Regions from separate parts of the Ectopseudomonas khazarica genome, predicted to be linked through region 3. Evidence: predicted binding sites of a transcription regulator. Region 3 holds the regulator's gene; each other region holds the start of a gene.
What was found. Region 3 encodes sigma-54, which starts transcription at its own class of promoters, with help from an activator protein. Its sites were predicted from a motif close to ANTGGCATNNANNTTGCTNT; they were not measured.
Positions count from the first base shown of each region.

Region 1: a site for sigma-54 is predicted at 2,494-2,513, ahead of JLK41_RS16325 (flagellar basal body rod protein FlgF). Genes of this name have one in related genera too.
Region 2: a site for sigma-54 is predicted at 2,086-2,105, ahead of JLK41_RS13720 (CmpA/NrtA family ABC transporter substrate-binding protein). Genes of this name have one in related genera too.

Region 1 is NZ_CP068551.1:3,429,007-3,433,624, reverse strand. Features, by position in the region: gene flgC (flagellar basal body rod protein FlgC) at 1-254, shown strand, start outside; gene flgD (flagellar hook assembly protein FlgD) at 276-941, shown strand; gene flgE (flagellar hook protein FlgE) at 978-2,348, shown strand; gene JLK41_RS16325 (flagellar basal body rod protein FlgF) at 2,561-3,301, shown strand; gene flgG (flagellar basal-body rod protein FlgG) at 3,348-4,133, shown strand; gene flgH (flagellar basal body L-ring protein FlgH) at 4,174-4,618, shown strand, end outside.
Region 2 is NZ_CP068551.1:2,866,833-2,871,450, reverse strand. Features, by position in the region: gene JLK41_RS13725 (ABC transporter permease) at 1-534, opposite strand, end outside; gene JLK41_RS13720 (CmpA/NrtA family ABC transporter substrate-binding protein) at 587-1,948, opposite strand; gene JLK41_RS13715 (hypothetical protein) at 2,263-2,577, opposite strand; gene JLK41_RS13710 (hypothetical protein) at 2,730-3,122, shown strand; gene JLK41_RS13705 (crotonase/enoyl-CoA hydratase family protein) at 3,209-3,898, opposite strand; gene JLK41_RS13700 (hypothetical protein) at 4,084-4,302, shown strand; tRNA gene JLK41_RS13695 (tRNA-Ser) at 4,395-4,484, shown strand.
Region 3 is NZ_CP068551.1:1,008,073-1,012,690, forward strand. Features, by position in the region: gene JLK41_RS04550 (HPr family phosphocarrier protein) at 1-232, opposite strand, end outside; gene rapZ (RNase adapter RapZ) at 247-1,104, opposite strand; gene ptsN (PTS IIA-like nitrogen regulatory protein PtsN) at 1,107-1,571, opposite strand; gene hpf (ribosome hibernation-promoting factor, HPF/YfiA family) at 1,584-1,892, opposite strand; gene JLK41_RS04570 (RNA polymerase factor sigma-54) at 1,991-3,484, opposite strand; gene lptB (LPS export ABC transporter ATP-binding protein) at 3,621-4,346, opposite strand; gene lptA (lipopolysaccharide transport periplasmic protein LptA) at 4,346-4,618, opposite strand, start outside.

The DNA of each region.
Region 1 (4,618 bases), 2.4 Mb from region 3:
TGTTCGCCGAACAGGACGACGCTGGCCGTGGTGTTCAGGTGCTCGGTGTGATCGAGGACCAGAGCAGCCTGATGCCGCGTTACGAGCCGGACCATCCGATGGCCAATGCCGATGGTTACGTCTACTACCCGAACGTCAATGTGGTCGAGGAGATGGCTGACATGATTTCCGCCAGTCGCGCCTTCCAGACCAACGTGGAAATGATGAATACCGCCAAGCAGATGCTGCAGCGTGTGCTGACCCTCGGTCAGTAACGTATTTGAAGGGGACTAGGGATGAGCACAGTAAGCGGCACGAGTTCGGTACTCGACCAGTATCAGATCAAGCAGGACACCACGCAGAACAAGGAGCTCGGCAAGAACGAGTTCCTCAACCTGCTGGTGGCCCAGTTGAACAACCAGAACCCGCTGGAGCCGCAGGGCAACGGCGAGTTCATCGCCCAGCTGGCGCAGTTCAGCCAGGTGGAAGGTATCGAGAAGCTCAACACCAGCATGGAGTCGCTGCTCTCCGGCTACCAGTCGTCGCAGGCGCTGCAGGCCTCCTCGCTGGTCGGGCGCAAGGTGATCGTCCCCAGCGAGAAGGCGGTCGTCGATACCAGCGAGAGCTTCAAGGCGACCACCGTTCTGCCGGTCAGCAGCAGCAACGTCTACGTCAACGTCTACGACAACGCCGGTTCACTGGTGTCACGCGTCAACCTCGGCGAGCAGGCTGCCGGCAACGTCAGCTTTATCTGGGATGGGAAGAATGCCGACGGCGAAACGATGCCGCCAGGTACCTACAAGTTCGAGGCTCAGGCTACTTATGGCGACGAGACCAAAGGGCTTTACACCATGCTGCCGGCCAACGTTGACAGCGTCACCTTGGGCGGTGGCGAGCTGATGTTGAATCTGGCCGGTCTGGGCAGCGTTCCGCTTTCGCAAGTGCAGGTCATCGGCCAGTAATTATTGCCGCCGGCAGTTCCGGCAAAGGAGTCTTCCATGTCTTTCAATATCGGTCTCAGCGGTCTGCGGGCGGCAACCAGCGACCTCAACGTCACGGGCAACAACATCGCCAACGCCGGCACCGCGGGTTTCAAGCAGTCTCGCGCGGAGTTCGCCGATCTCTACGCCTCGTCGGTGCTCGGCACCGGCAAGAACCCGCAGGGCAGCGGTGTGCTGCTGGCCGACGTGGCGCAGTTGTTCAACCAGGGCAACATCAACTACACGCAGAACGCGCTGGACATGGCCATCAGCGGTAACGGCTTCTTCGTCACCAGCAACAACGGCGACATCAGCTATACCCGTGCGGGATACTTCGGTACGGACCGTGACGGCTACATCGTCAACAACTTCGGTTACCGCCTGCAGGGCTATGGCGCGGACGAGAACGGCAACATCCTGCCGGTGCGCACCGACCTGCGCGTCAACGCCGGGCAGCAGGAGCCGAAGGCGACCACCTCGGTCACCCAGACGATCAACCTGAACTCCAACGCCGTGCGTCCGGTCAACGCCGGGACCATGGCGGCGCCGACCTTCGACCCGAGCGATTCGCAGTCCTTCAACTGGTCGACCTCCACCAACATCTACGACGCCCAGGGCAACGCCCACGTCATGAGCCAGTACTTCGTCAAGAACGAGGCGCCGGCCAACAATGGCTGGGTCATGCACGTGCTGATCGACGGTGTGAACCCGCGCGACCCGAGCAGCACCCAGCCCTTCAGCTATGCGGTGAACTACGATGCCGCCGGGCAGCTGATGACCCCGGCATTGACACCGCTGGCCGGCACACCGGCGAATCCGGCCCTGGATGCGCCGGCGATTCCGGCGGGCACGCCGAACGGCATCTTCGCCCTGGCCGATACCGACTGGACGCCGGCGGAAGAGGACCCGGCCAACCCGGGCACGATGGTCGCCAACGGGGCCGACAGCGAGGCGTTTACCTTCGACATGCGTGGTTCGACCCAGTACGCCGCGTCGTTCGGGGTCAATGCCGTCAGCCAGGATGGCTATACCACGGGTCAGCTCGCCGGGCTCGAAGTCGACGATACCGGCGTGATCTTCGCCCGCTACACCAACGGTCAGTCGAAGGTGCAGGGGCAGGTGCTGCTGGCCAACTTCGCCAACGTCCAGGGGCTGACGCCGGTGGGCAAGACGGCCTGGGTGCAGTCCTTCGAGTCGGGCGAGCCGGTGATCGGTACTCCGCGCAGCAGTACCCTCGGGGCTCTGGAGGCGGGGGCGCTGGAGGATTCCAACGTCGAGCTGTCGGACCAGCTGGTGAACCTCATCGTGGCGCAGCGCAACTACCAGGCGAACGCCAAGACCATCGAGACCGAGAGCGCCATCACCCAGACCATCATCAACCTGCGTTGATGGCGCTGACCTGAGATGAAGCGGCAAGCCTGGCTTGCCGCTTTGCCGTTCTGGAACCGGCAAAACCTCGCCGCCGCATGTCTTTCGGCGCTCTCTTCTTCTAGATAAATCCTTTTAAATCAGTATCTTGTAGTTGATTTATTCGTTTGGCACGGCGCTTGCTGTAAAGCATGCAAAGAGCCAAGGGCACGTCGCCCACTCGGAGAATCACCATGGACAAGATGCTGTACGTCTCCATGACCGGAGCGCAGAACAACACCCTGGGTCTGCGCGCCCATGCCAACAACCTGGCCAACGTGTCCACCTCGGGTTTCCGTCGTGATTTCGAGCAGGCGCGTTCGATGCCGCTGTTCGGCGACACCTATCCGGCGCGCGTGTTCGCGATGAGCGAGCGCCCGGCGACCGATTTCCGCCCGGGTTCGCTGCAGGAGACCGGGCGCGACCTCGATGTCGCCATCGGTGGCAAGGGTTGGGTCGCCGTGCAGGCCCCGGATGGCAGCGAGGCCTACGTCCGTACCGCCAGTCTGAATATCGATGCCCTCGGTGTGCTGCGCACCGGCAACGGCTTGCCGGTGATGGGCAATGCCGGGCCGATTGCCGTGCCGCCGGAGCAGAAGGTGGAGATCGGCCAGGACGGCACCATCAGCATTCGTGCCCTTGGCGAAAACCCCAACGTGCTGGCCGAGGTCGACCGCATCAAGCTGGTCAATCCCGATCCGAAGAGCCTGGAGAAGGGCACCGACGGTCTGATCCGCGTCAAGGGCCAGCCCGAAGTAGAGGCCGATGCCACGGTGCAGCTCACCTCCGGCTTCCTCGAGGCGAGCAACGTCAATGCCGTCGAAGAAATGACGGCGATCCTGTCCCTGTCCCGTCAGTTCGAGCTGTCGGTGAAGATGATGCGTACCGCCGAAGACAATGCCTCGGCCATGGCGCGGGTTTTGCAGATTAGCTAATTACCAGTACGCGGCGCCGTAAAACCGGCGTCCGAGGAGAAACGATATGCTTCCGGCACTTTGGGTCAGCAAGACCGGTCTGTCCGCCCAGGACATGAACCTGACCACCATTTCCAACAACCTGGCCAACGTCGCGACCACTGGCTTCAAGCGCGATCGGGCCGAGTTCGAGGATCTGCTGTATCAGATTCGTCGTCAGCCGGGTGGCCAGTCCAGCCAGGACAGCGAACTGCCGTCCGGCCTGCAGCTCGGCACTGGTGTGCGGGTGGTCGGTACGCAGAAGATCTTCACCGCCGGTAGCCTGCAGACCACCGAGCAGCCGCTGGACCTGGCCGTGAATGGCCGTGGTTTCTTCCAGATCCTGCAGCCCGATGGCACTGTCTCCTACACCCGCGATGGCAGCTTTCACCTGAACTCCGATGGCCAGATCGTCACTTCTCAGGGCTTTGCCCTGGAGCCGGCCATCGTGCTGCCCAACGAAGTGCGCACCTTCACCGTCGGCGAGGATGGCACCGTGTCGGTCACCACGGCCGGCAATGCGCAGCAGCAGATCATCGGCAACATCCAGTTGGCTGACTTCGTCAACCCGGCGGGTCTCGAAGCCATCGGCAACAACCTGTTCCTGGAGACCGGTTCCAGCGGCGCGCCGCAGGTCGGCAACCCTGGCCTGAACGGTCTGGGCACCACCCTGCAGAACACCCTGGAAAACTCCAACGTCAGCGTGGTGGAAGAGCTGGTGAACATGATCACCACCCAGCGCGCCTACGAAATGAACTCCAAGGTGATTTCCACCGCCGATCAGATGCTGTCCTTCGTGACGCAGAACCTCTGATCAATCCTGATTCTGTTGTGAACGCCGCGAGGTAGTGGTTATGAACCGGCAAATACTCTGTTTCCCCCTGTTGGCTGGCCTGCTGCTCGGCAGCGGCTGCGTGGCGCCGACAGCCAAGCCGGATGATCCCTACTACGCGCCGGTACTGCCGCGCACGCCGTTGCCGGCGGCACAGAACAACGGTTCGATCTACCAGGCAGGATTCGAGAACGGCCTGTATGACGACCGCAAGGCGTTCCGCGTCGGCGACATCATCACCATCACCCTCAACGAGCGGACGCAGGCCAGCAAGAATGCCAACAGCTCGCTGCAGAAGGACAGCAGCGGCACCCTGGGCGTGCCCAATCTGTTCGGCATGGCGGTAGCGCCGAAGAATCCGCTGAGCGGCCTCAGCGCCCTCGGCATGACCAACGACAAGCTGAGCCTGGATTCGAGCTGGGATTCGCAGCGCGCCAACACCGGCTCCGGCCAGGCAGGGCAGAGCA
Region 2 (4,618 bases), 1.9 Mb from region 3:
GACCAGCATGGTCACCAACGGCAGCCAGGCCAGTGGCGATACCGGCTTGAACACCTGGATCAGCGGGTTGAGCGCGCTGTACAGCGATTTGCTGAGGCCGCAGACGATGCCCAGGGGGATGGCCACCAGCGAGGCGATGACGAACCCGGCCGCCACGGTATAGAGACTGGTGAAGATCTGCTGGATGAAGGTCGGCTTGCCGGTGTAGGGGCGGATCTTCACCTCGGCGGCCGGATTGCTGGCCAGCAGCCTGGCGTTGCGTTCGTCCTGGCGCTGGTAGAACGCGGCGGCCTTCTCCTGCTCGCGCTGATGGGCGGCGATCAGCCCGGAGAACTGCTCGCTGACCTGCAACGGGCCGGGAAACTGGCCCAGGCTGGTCTGGATGTGATTGGCCAGCCCCTGCCAGCACAGCAGGAACAGGGCGATGCCCAGTGCCGGCAGGATCAGGCTGCTGGCCAGGCGCTTGAGCAAGACGCTGTGACGCGCCGTCTTGAGGGTCTGCTGAATCGGAGTGGCGACGTTCGGGTTGCTCATCGTCCTGTCCTCGGGTCGGTTGAGGCCGCGACCAGGCGCGGCCGCTGGTGCCTTAGAGCGTGCGGTCGCCTTTCAGGCCGATGCTGAACTGCTGCAGGTAGGCGTTGGGCTGATGGCCGTCGTAGACCACGCCGTCGATGGTGTCGGCCAGCGGTTCACGGAAGCCATCCTCGTCGGCCGGCGGGAAATCGCTGGCCTGCGCGTGGCCTTCGGCGACCAGCTCGGCAGCGGCCTGGCGATAGATCTCCGGGAGGAACACGCGCTTGGCCGTTTGCACGTACCAGTCGTCCGGCTTGGCGTCGGCAATCTGCCCCCAGCGACGCATCTGCGTCAGGTACCAGATGGCGTCGGAGTAGTAGGGGTAGGTGGCGTGGTAGCGGAAGAACACGTTGAAGTCCGGAACCTCGCGCTTGTCGCCTTTCTCGAACTCGAAGGTGCCGGTCATCGAGTTGGCGATGACCTTGGCATCGGCGCCGACGTACTCTGGACGCGAGAGAATCTCCACCGCCTCGGCGCGATTGGCGTTGCCGTCCGCATCCAGCCATTTGCCGGCGCGGATCAGCGCCTTGATCAGGCGCTTGTGAGTCTCCGGATTGGCTTGCGCCCAGCTGCGCGAGACGCCGAAGACCTTCTCCGACATGTTCCTGCGAATCGCGTAGTCGGCCACCACCGGCACGCCGATACCCTTGAACACGGCTGCCTGGTTCCAGGGCTCGCCGACGCTGTAACCGCTGATGGTGCCGGCTTCGAGTGTCGCCGGCATCTGCGGCGGCGGCGTCACCGAGAGCAGTGCCTGGGCATCGATCTGGCCGCTGATGTCGCCCTTGTTCGGGGCGTAGTAACCGGGGTTGATACCGCCAGCCGCGAGCCAGTAGCGCAACTCGTAGTTGTGCGTCGACACCGGAAACACCATGCCCAGGTTGAAGGGCTTGCCGGCGGCGGCGTACTGCTCGATCACCGGCTTGAGCGCGTCGGCCTTGATCGGGTGCACGGGTTTGCCATCGGCCATTGGCACCTGTGGCTTCATTGCCTGCCAGACCTCGTTGGAAACCGTGATGGCATTGCCATTGAGGTCCATGGTAAAGGCCGTGACCACATCCGCCTTGGTGCCGAAGCCGATGGTGGCCCCCAGTGGCTGGCCGGAGAGCATGTGCGCGCCGTCCAGTTCACCGTCGATCACCCGGTCCAGCAACACCTTCCAGTTGGCCTGCGCCTCGAGCGTGACATACAGCCCTTCGTCCTCGAAGTAGCCCTTCTCGTAGGCAATGGCCAGTGGCGCCATGTCGGTGAGCTTGATGAACCCCAGTTTCAGTTCGGCTTTCTCCGGTTCAGCGGCGTGCAGCAACGGCGCGCTCAGCAGACTCAGGGCAAGACCCAGCGAAGACAGGCGGCGGGGCGATAGGCGATGGAGCATGGCATTTCCTCGACTGACAGAAACGAAAAAAGACGTCGCAGACAACCTGCTGCCGATGGCAACGAGGAGTCTTTGACGTCTTTGTCGGTGTGCCCGAATCGCCGCCGTTGGCGATCTGGAGCGTGGTCAGGGTTTCCTTAGCAAGGCCTTTGCCAGCTTTCGCCGTGACTGCCCTGGGATACGGATAAATCCATATCTTTCAAGGACCTGGCTCTTCAGTGGCGGCTCCGTCAGGGTGCTCGTTCCTGCTGCGGACTGCCCAAAGACTGTGCAGCAGGATGATCGCTGGCCGATTTCGGAGCGTGGCGCGCGCCTCAGTGACAGGACTGCTGTTGTTTCAACTCGACGAAGTCACGCAGCCAGTGCAGCACCTCGACGGCCTCCCAGCGGGCGGGGTCGAAGAGCGCATAGGCTAGGCCCTGGTAACCGACCACATCGAGCTGGCGGTGATAACCGGCACGCTGCAGCAGGGCTTCGATTTCGGCGAAGCAGGTATTGAAGTGCTGACGATTGAAGGGCGTGCGGTTCTCCGTGACGATGCCTTCGAGCAACAGCTCATCGACCATGTCGCGTACGCGTTCCAGCGGCATGCGGTTCACTCGGTGTTTCAGCTGTAGTACGTCCAGCATGGTGGCGCTCCTGTGCAGTCGATCGTTTACCTGCCCAATAGGGTAATCGAAAAATACTGTACAAATAAACAGTATTGGGTGATAGTGGCCTCATTCCGGCGACGACAACCTGCTCACTCTGCGAAGCGAGCACCTTGCAAGGGGTATTGGCAATGCAACAGATGCTGATGACGATTGTGCTATTGGTCCTGCTGAGCGGATGCGCCCAACCTCAGGTCGAACGGCCCCAGGCCAATGGCGCTTACCTGGTCATAGAGGGCGAGCAGGCCTGGGCGGTGCTGGTGTCCAATGGCCGCCGGGTCGAAGAGGCGGGCAGGGTGCTGGATGTGGTCCGTCTGCCGAGCCCCCACTCCAATATCGCGGCCAGTTATGTCATCGAAACGCCCAACTGCGGCAAGCTGCAGTGGTTGACCGAGCGGCACGGCATGGCGGAAGGCGATACGACCTTGCTGCCCGCAGCGTTCAACGAGCAGTTGAGCAATCCTGACTGCGTGCTGGCGCAGGGTTTGAGCCGCGCCTGGACCGCACTGGATTACTCCAGCTGAGCAGGGCGCCTCGATCAGGGCACAAAAAAACGCCGCGACTATAGAAGTCGCGGCGTTTTCTTTTGCAGCATGAGTCCTTCGTGGGACTACATCAGGTGTTGCTTGTCCATCTCGATGGCGGCATCGAGCGTTTCCAGCAAGGCCTTGCGCACCTTCAGCTTGGTGTTCTTGTGCGCGGTCATGTTGATCTTCTTCATCTGCTGGGCTGCGGCCTGAGCGGTAGCCAGCAGCTGCTCGCCGGGCACGACCTTGTCCAGGAAGCCGGCATCGACTGCACCTGCCGGGTCGAACATTTCGCCATTGATCACCGAGCGGTGGAATGCCGACTTGCGCAGGCGATCACGTGCCAGTTCGATGCCGACATGGTGCATGGTCATGCCGATCTGCACTTCGTTCAGGCCAATGTTGAACGGGCCCTCGACACCGATGCGGTAATCGGCAGACAGCAGGATGAACGCGCCTTTGGCCACAGCGTGGCCTGGGCAGGCGACGATGATCGGGTAGGGGTGAGCGAGCATGCGCCGCGCCAGCGTGGAACCTGCCGCCACTAGGTTGACGGCGTTCTGCGGGCCGGAGGTCATCACCTTCAGGTCGTAGCCGCCGGAGAGGATGCCTGGCTGGCCTGTGATGATGACGATGGCGCGATCCTGTTCCGCACGGTCGAGTGCGGCATTGAAGGCAGCGATCACGTCAGGGGAGATGGCGTTCACCTTGCCATTGCTCAGGGTCAGGGTGGCGATGCCATCTTCGAGTTGATAGCTGATCAGGTCGCTCATGGCAGTTTTCCTTGTTGGCGCCGCGGGGCTGAATGTGGGCAGAAGGTACTCAGCCGAACCGCTCTGGTAAAGCGCTGTGACTGACCGGCTGGTCAGTGTTTCTGCCTATCGCGGCGATGCCGAATGGCAATTGGTCGTGCATGGAGGCTGACATTTAAGGTAGGCCGCATATCCGAGGAGCGCCCATGAACAGCCTTTACTCCACCCTCTATCTGATTGCCGTGCTCGGCTTGCTGCTGGCAGCCGTCGTGCTCAGCGACAGCCTCTATCTGCGCAGCCCGTCCGGCGTCCTGATGCTGTTCGGCATCGGGCTGTTCCTATCCCTCGGTTTTCTGCTGTTTGGCCACATCCGTTTCGACGAACCCCCCTCCGGCGAGCCCCAGGAAAACCGCTTGCGCTCTTAAGCGCATGAATCCTTTAAAAAAATTTGCCATTCGTAAAACATTCGACTACATTAGCGCACCTCGACGGGCTGCACGCCAAAACGTCGAGATCCGGTGAAGTGTCCGAGTGGTTGAAGGAGCACGCCTGGAAAGTGTGTATACGGGAAACCGTATCAAGAGTTCGAATCTCTTCTTCACCGCCACTTTCGCAAAGCCCCTGAGAGAGCAGTCTCTCAGGGGCTTTTGCTTTCTGCTTTCTGCTTTCAGATTTTTGCGTGATCCCGTCGCCAGGCCGCGCGCGGCTATATCCCTTCGTGAATTCGCTTCCCTCTACCAG
Region 3 (4,618 bases):
GGGCTTCCATCGCTTGCAGCTCCTGTTCGCCTTCGGTCGACAGGTGCACATCGGTGCCCTTGCCGGCCGCGAGCATCATCACGGCCATGATGCTCTTGCCATCGACCAGGCTCTCCGGGCTTCTGCCAATGCGCACCTGGCAGGGGTAGGTCGTGGCCACGCCAACGAACTTGGCCGCAGCACGTGCGTGCAGGCCGAGCTTGTTGATGATGGTGATATCGCGTGCTGGCATCGCGGCGGGGCTCCTTAGCTGAGGTCGCGGTGACGCACCTGGACGTTCTTCAGTTTCTCTTTCAGTGCCTGGCTCAGGCGGCTGGCCAGGTAGACCGAACGGTGGTGACCGCCGGTGCAGCCGATGGCGACGGTCACGTAGGCCCGGTTGCTGGCGGCGAAGCGGGGCAGCCACTTGTCCAGATAGACGAGAATGTCCTGATACATTTCTTCCACTTCCGGTTGCGCCGCCAGGTAGTCGATCACGGGCTGGTCGAGGCCGGAGTAGTCGCGTAATTCGGGTTTCCAGTAGGGATTGGGCAGGCAGCGGGCGTCGAACACCAGGTCGGCGTCTACCGGCATGCCGCGCTTGAAGCCGAAGGACTCGACCAGAAATGCCGTGCCAGTTTGTGCCTGGCCCAGCAGGCGGAGCTTGAGGGCGTCGCGCAACTGGTACAGGTTCAGGCGTGTAGTGTCGATTTTCAGGTCGGCGCGATCGGTGATCGGAGCCAGCAACTGGCTTTCGTAGGCGATCGCCTCGGCCAGCGAGCGGTTGTCATTGGTCAGCGGGTGGCGCCGGCGGGTTTCCGAGAAGCGCTTGAGCAGGGTGTCGTCTTCGGCATCGAGATAGAGCACGTCGCAGCGAATGTTGCGCTGGCGCACTTCGTCGAGCAGTTCGGGAAAACGCTTGAGCTGGCTCAGCAGGTTACGTGCATCGATGGATACCGCGACCTGTGGCAGGAGCATGTCGCTGTGCGGCAGAAAGCGTTCCGCGAGATCAGGCAGGAGGCCGGCTGGCAGGTTGTCGATGCAATAGAAGCCGTTGTCCTCAAGGACATCGAGGGCGGTGCTCTTGCCCGAGCCCGAGCGACCGCTGACGATGATCAGGCGCATGCTTATTGACCGTTCTGAGTGTCCACGACCACTTGGTAAAGGTCTTCGCCGCTTGAGGCATGGCGCAGACGTTCACGTACGTCGCCGCGGTCGAGCATGCTGGCGATCTGGCGTAGCAGCTCGAGGTGAGCGTCGGTTGCGGCTTCCGGCACTAGCAGTACGAACAGCAAGTCGACCGGGGCGCCGTCGATGGCGTCGAAGTCCACTGCGGTGTCCAGATGCAGCACGGCGCTGATCGCTTCACTGCAGCCAGCCAGGCGACAGTGAGGAATGGCGATGCCGTTGCCGAAACCGGTCGAGCCGAGTTTCTCGCGGGCAATCAGGCTTTCGAAAATGTCCTGGGCATCCAGGTCGGGAAGATCGCGGGCGACCAGGTTGGCGATCTGTTCGAGCACGCGTTTCTTGCTGCCGCCCGGCACGTTCACCAGGGAACGGCCGGGGGTCAGGATGTTTTCAAGTCGGATCATGGATGGGGAATGTCAGCGGGCCGTGGCGCCTTGCAGGCGGTCGAGCTGCTTTTCCTTGTGCTTGATAAGTTGACGGTCAAGTTTGTCGGCCAACAGGTCGATGGCTGCGTACATGTCCTGATGTTCGGCGTTGGCGACCACTTCGCCGCCTGCAACGTGCAGAGTCGCCTCAATCTTCTGCTTGAGTTTCTCGACCTCCATGGTCACCTGAACGTTGGTGATCTTGTCGAAGTGGCGTTCCAGTCGGCCCAGTTTCTCGCCGATATAGTCACGCAGGGCGTCGGTCACATCCAGCTGATGTCCACTGATGTTGACTTGCATACCGCTTTCTCCTTGTTGCCTTGTGTAAGAGACGGGTCTCGTGCGACCCGCCACCGGAACACGTTGGCTTGGAGGCCCAGGCCTCCAATCGATCTGGCCTACATCAGTCGCTTGCGCTCACTGGAGGGCGCTATGCCGAGGGACTCGCGATACTTGGCGACCGTCCGACGGGCGACTTGGATGCCTTGTGCCTCCAGTAAACCAGCGATCTTGCTGTCACTCAACGGCTTTTTCGCGTTTTCTGCCGCGACCAGTTTCTTGATGATTGCGCGGATCGCGGTGGACGAGCATTCGCCCCCTTCGGAGGTGCTGACGTGGCTGGAGAAGAAGTATTTCAGCTCGTAAATGCCACGCGGGGTGTGCATGAACTTCTGCGTGGTCACGCGCGAGATGGTCGACTCGTGCATGCCGACCGCTTCGGCGATGTCGTGCAGGACCAGCGGTTTCATCGCCTCGTCGCCGTAGTCGAGGAAACCGCGCTGGTGCTCGACGATCTGCGTGGCCACCTTCATCAGCGTTTCGTTGCGGCTTTGCAGGCTCTTGATGAACCAGCGCGCTTCCTGCAACTGGTTGCGCATGAAGGTGTTGTCGGCGCTGGAGTCGGCTCGCTTGACGAAGCCCGCGTACTGCGCGTTGACGCGCAGGCGTGGCATGGCTTCCTGGTTGAGCTCCACCAGCCAGCGATCATTGTGCTTGCGCACGATCACGTCCGGTACCACGTATTCCGGCTCGCTGGATTCGATCTGCGAGCCGGGGCGCGGATTGAGGCGCTGGATCAGGTCGATGACCTGGCGCAGTTCGTCTTCCTTGAGCTTGGTGCGCCGCATCAGCTGGGCGTAGTCGCGGCTGCCGAGCACTTCGAGGAAGTCACTGACCACACGCTGCGTCTCGCTCAGCCATGGCGTGCCGGCAGGCAGCTGGCGCAGTTGCAGCAGCAGGCACTCGCGCAGGTCGCGCGCGCCAATGCCGGCCGGTTCGAACTGCTGGATGCGATGCAGGACGACCTCGACTTCGTCTTGCTCGATGTCGAGTTCAGGGTCGAAGGACTCGGTGACTTCTTCGAGGGTTTCTTCGAGGTAGCCGTCGTTGTTGATGCAGTCGATCAGGGTGGCGGCGATCAGGCGGTCCTTGTCGGACATGGGCGCCAGGTTCAGCTGCCAGAGCAGGTGGCTCTGCAGGCTCTCGCCGCTGGAGGTACGGGTGGTGAAGTCCCACTCGTCATCGTCGTTGCTCGGCAGGCTGCTGGCGCTGGTCTGGTAGACGTCTTCCCAGGCCGTGTCGACCGGCAGTTCATTGGGAATGCGCTCTGCCCACTCGCCTTCTTCCAGGCTGTCCACCGTCGGGGTGGATTCCTGGTAGCTGTCTTCCTTGCTGGGGGTGGGGGCGGCGCTTTCCGCGCCGTCGGCCATGGGGTCGCTGTTGTCGAAGTCGTCGCCGTCTTCCTGGCGCTCGAGCATGGGGTTGGATTCCAGTGCCTCCTGGATTTCCTGTTGCAGGTCCAGGGTCGACAGTTGGAGGAGGCGGATAGCCTGTTGCAGCTGCGGTGTCATCGTCAGCTGCTGGCCCATCTTGAGGACTAGCGATGGTTTCATTGCAGACCTTAATTTACTGGCGAGTTACGCCTTCCACATCAGGGCGCCGAAGCGCCGCCAGGAAGCAAATTATATGCCTGAATTTCTCGTTCTTGCCTAGGGGGTGCAATATTTCTGTAGCGAAATAGCCTGCGCCCTACAGGCGGAACTCGTGGCCCAGATACACCTCTTTCACCGTCTGGTTGGCGAGGATGGTCTCGGCGTTGCCTTCGGCGATCAGCTGGCCGTCGTTGACGATGTAGGCGGTCTCGCAGATGTCCAGGGTCTCGCGCACATTGTGATCGGTGATCAGGATGCCGATGCCCTTGGCCTTGAGGTGATGGATGATCTGCTTGATGTCACCTACCGAGATCGGGTCGACGCCGGCAAAGGGTTCGTCGAGCAGGATGAACTTCGGGTTGGTGGCCAGGGCTCGGGCGATCTCCACGCGACGCCGTTCGCCACCGGACAGGCTCATGCCCAGGCTGTCGGCGATGTGATGGATGTGGAATTCCTGCAGCAGGCTTTCCAGTTCGGCCTGACGTCCAGCGCGGTCGAGATCCTTGCGGGTCTCGAGGATAGCCATGATGTTGTCGGCTACCGAGAGCTTGCGGAAGATCGAGGCTTCCTGCGGCAGGTAGCCGATGCCGGCGCGAGCACGGCCGTGCATGGGTTGATGGCTGACGTCGACGTCGTCGATCAGCACGCGACCCTGATCGGCGCGTACCAGGCCGACGATCATGTAGAAACAGGTGGTCTTGCCGGCACCGTTGGGGCCCAGCAGGCCGACGATCTGCCCGCTTTCGATGCTCATGCTGACGTCGCGCACGACCTGGCGGCTCTTGTAGCTTTTCGCCAGATGTTGGGCTTTGAGAATGGCCATTACTGCTGTGCCTGATCCGCGGGTTTGTTCTTCGGTTGGATGACCATGTCGATGCGTGGGCGCGGCGTGCTGACATTGCTGCCAGTGGCGCGGCCTGCGTTGACGATCTGGCGGCGGGTGTCGTAGACGATCTTCTCGCCCTCGAAGGTATTGCCTTCCTGGATCACCTTGGCCTGATCGATCAGCACGATACGTTCGTTGCTGGCGAAGTACTGGATCGTCTTGCCGTAGGCCTTGACGATGTCCTTGTCCACATCCGGCTTCTGTTCGTA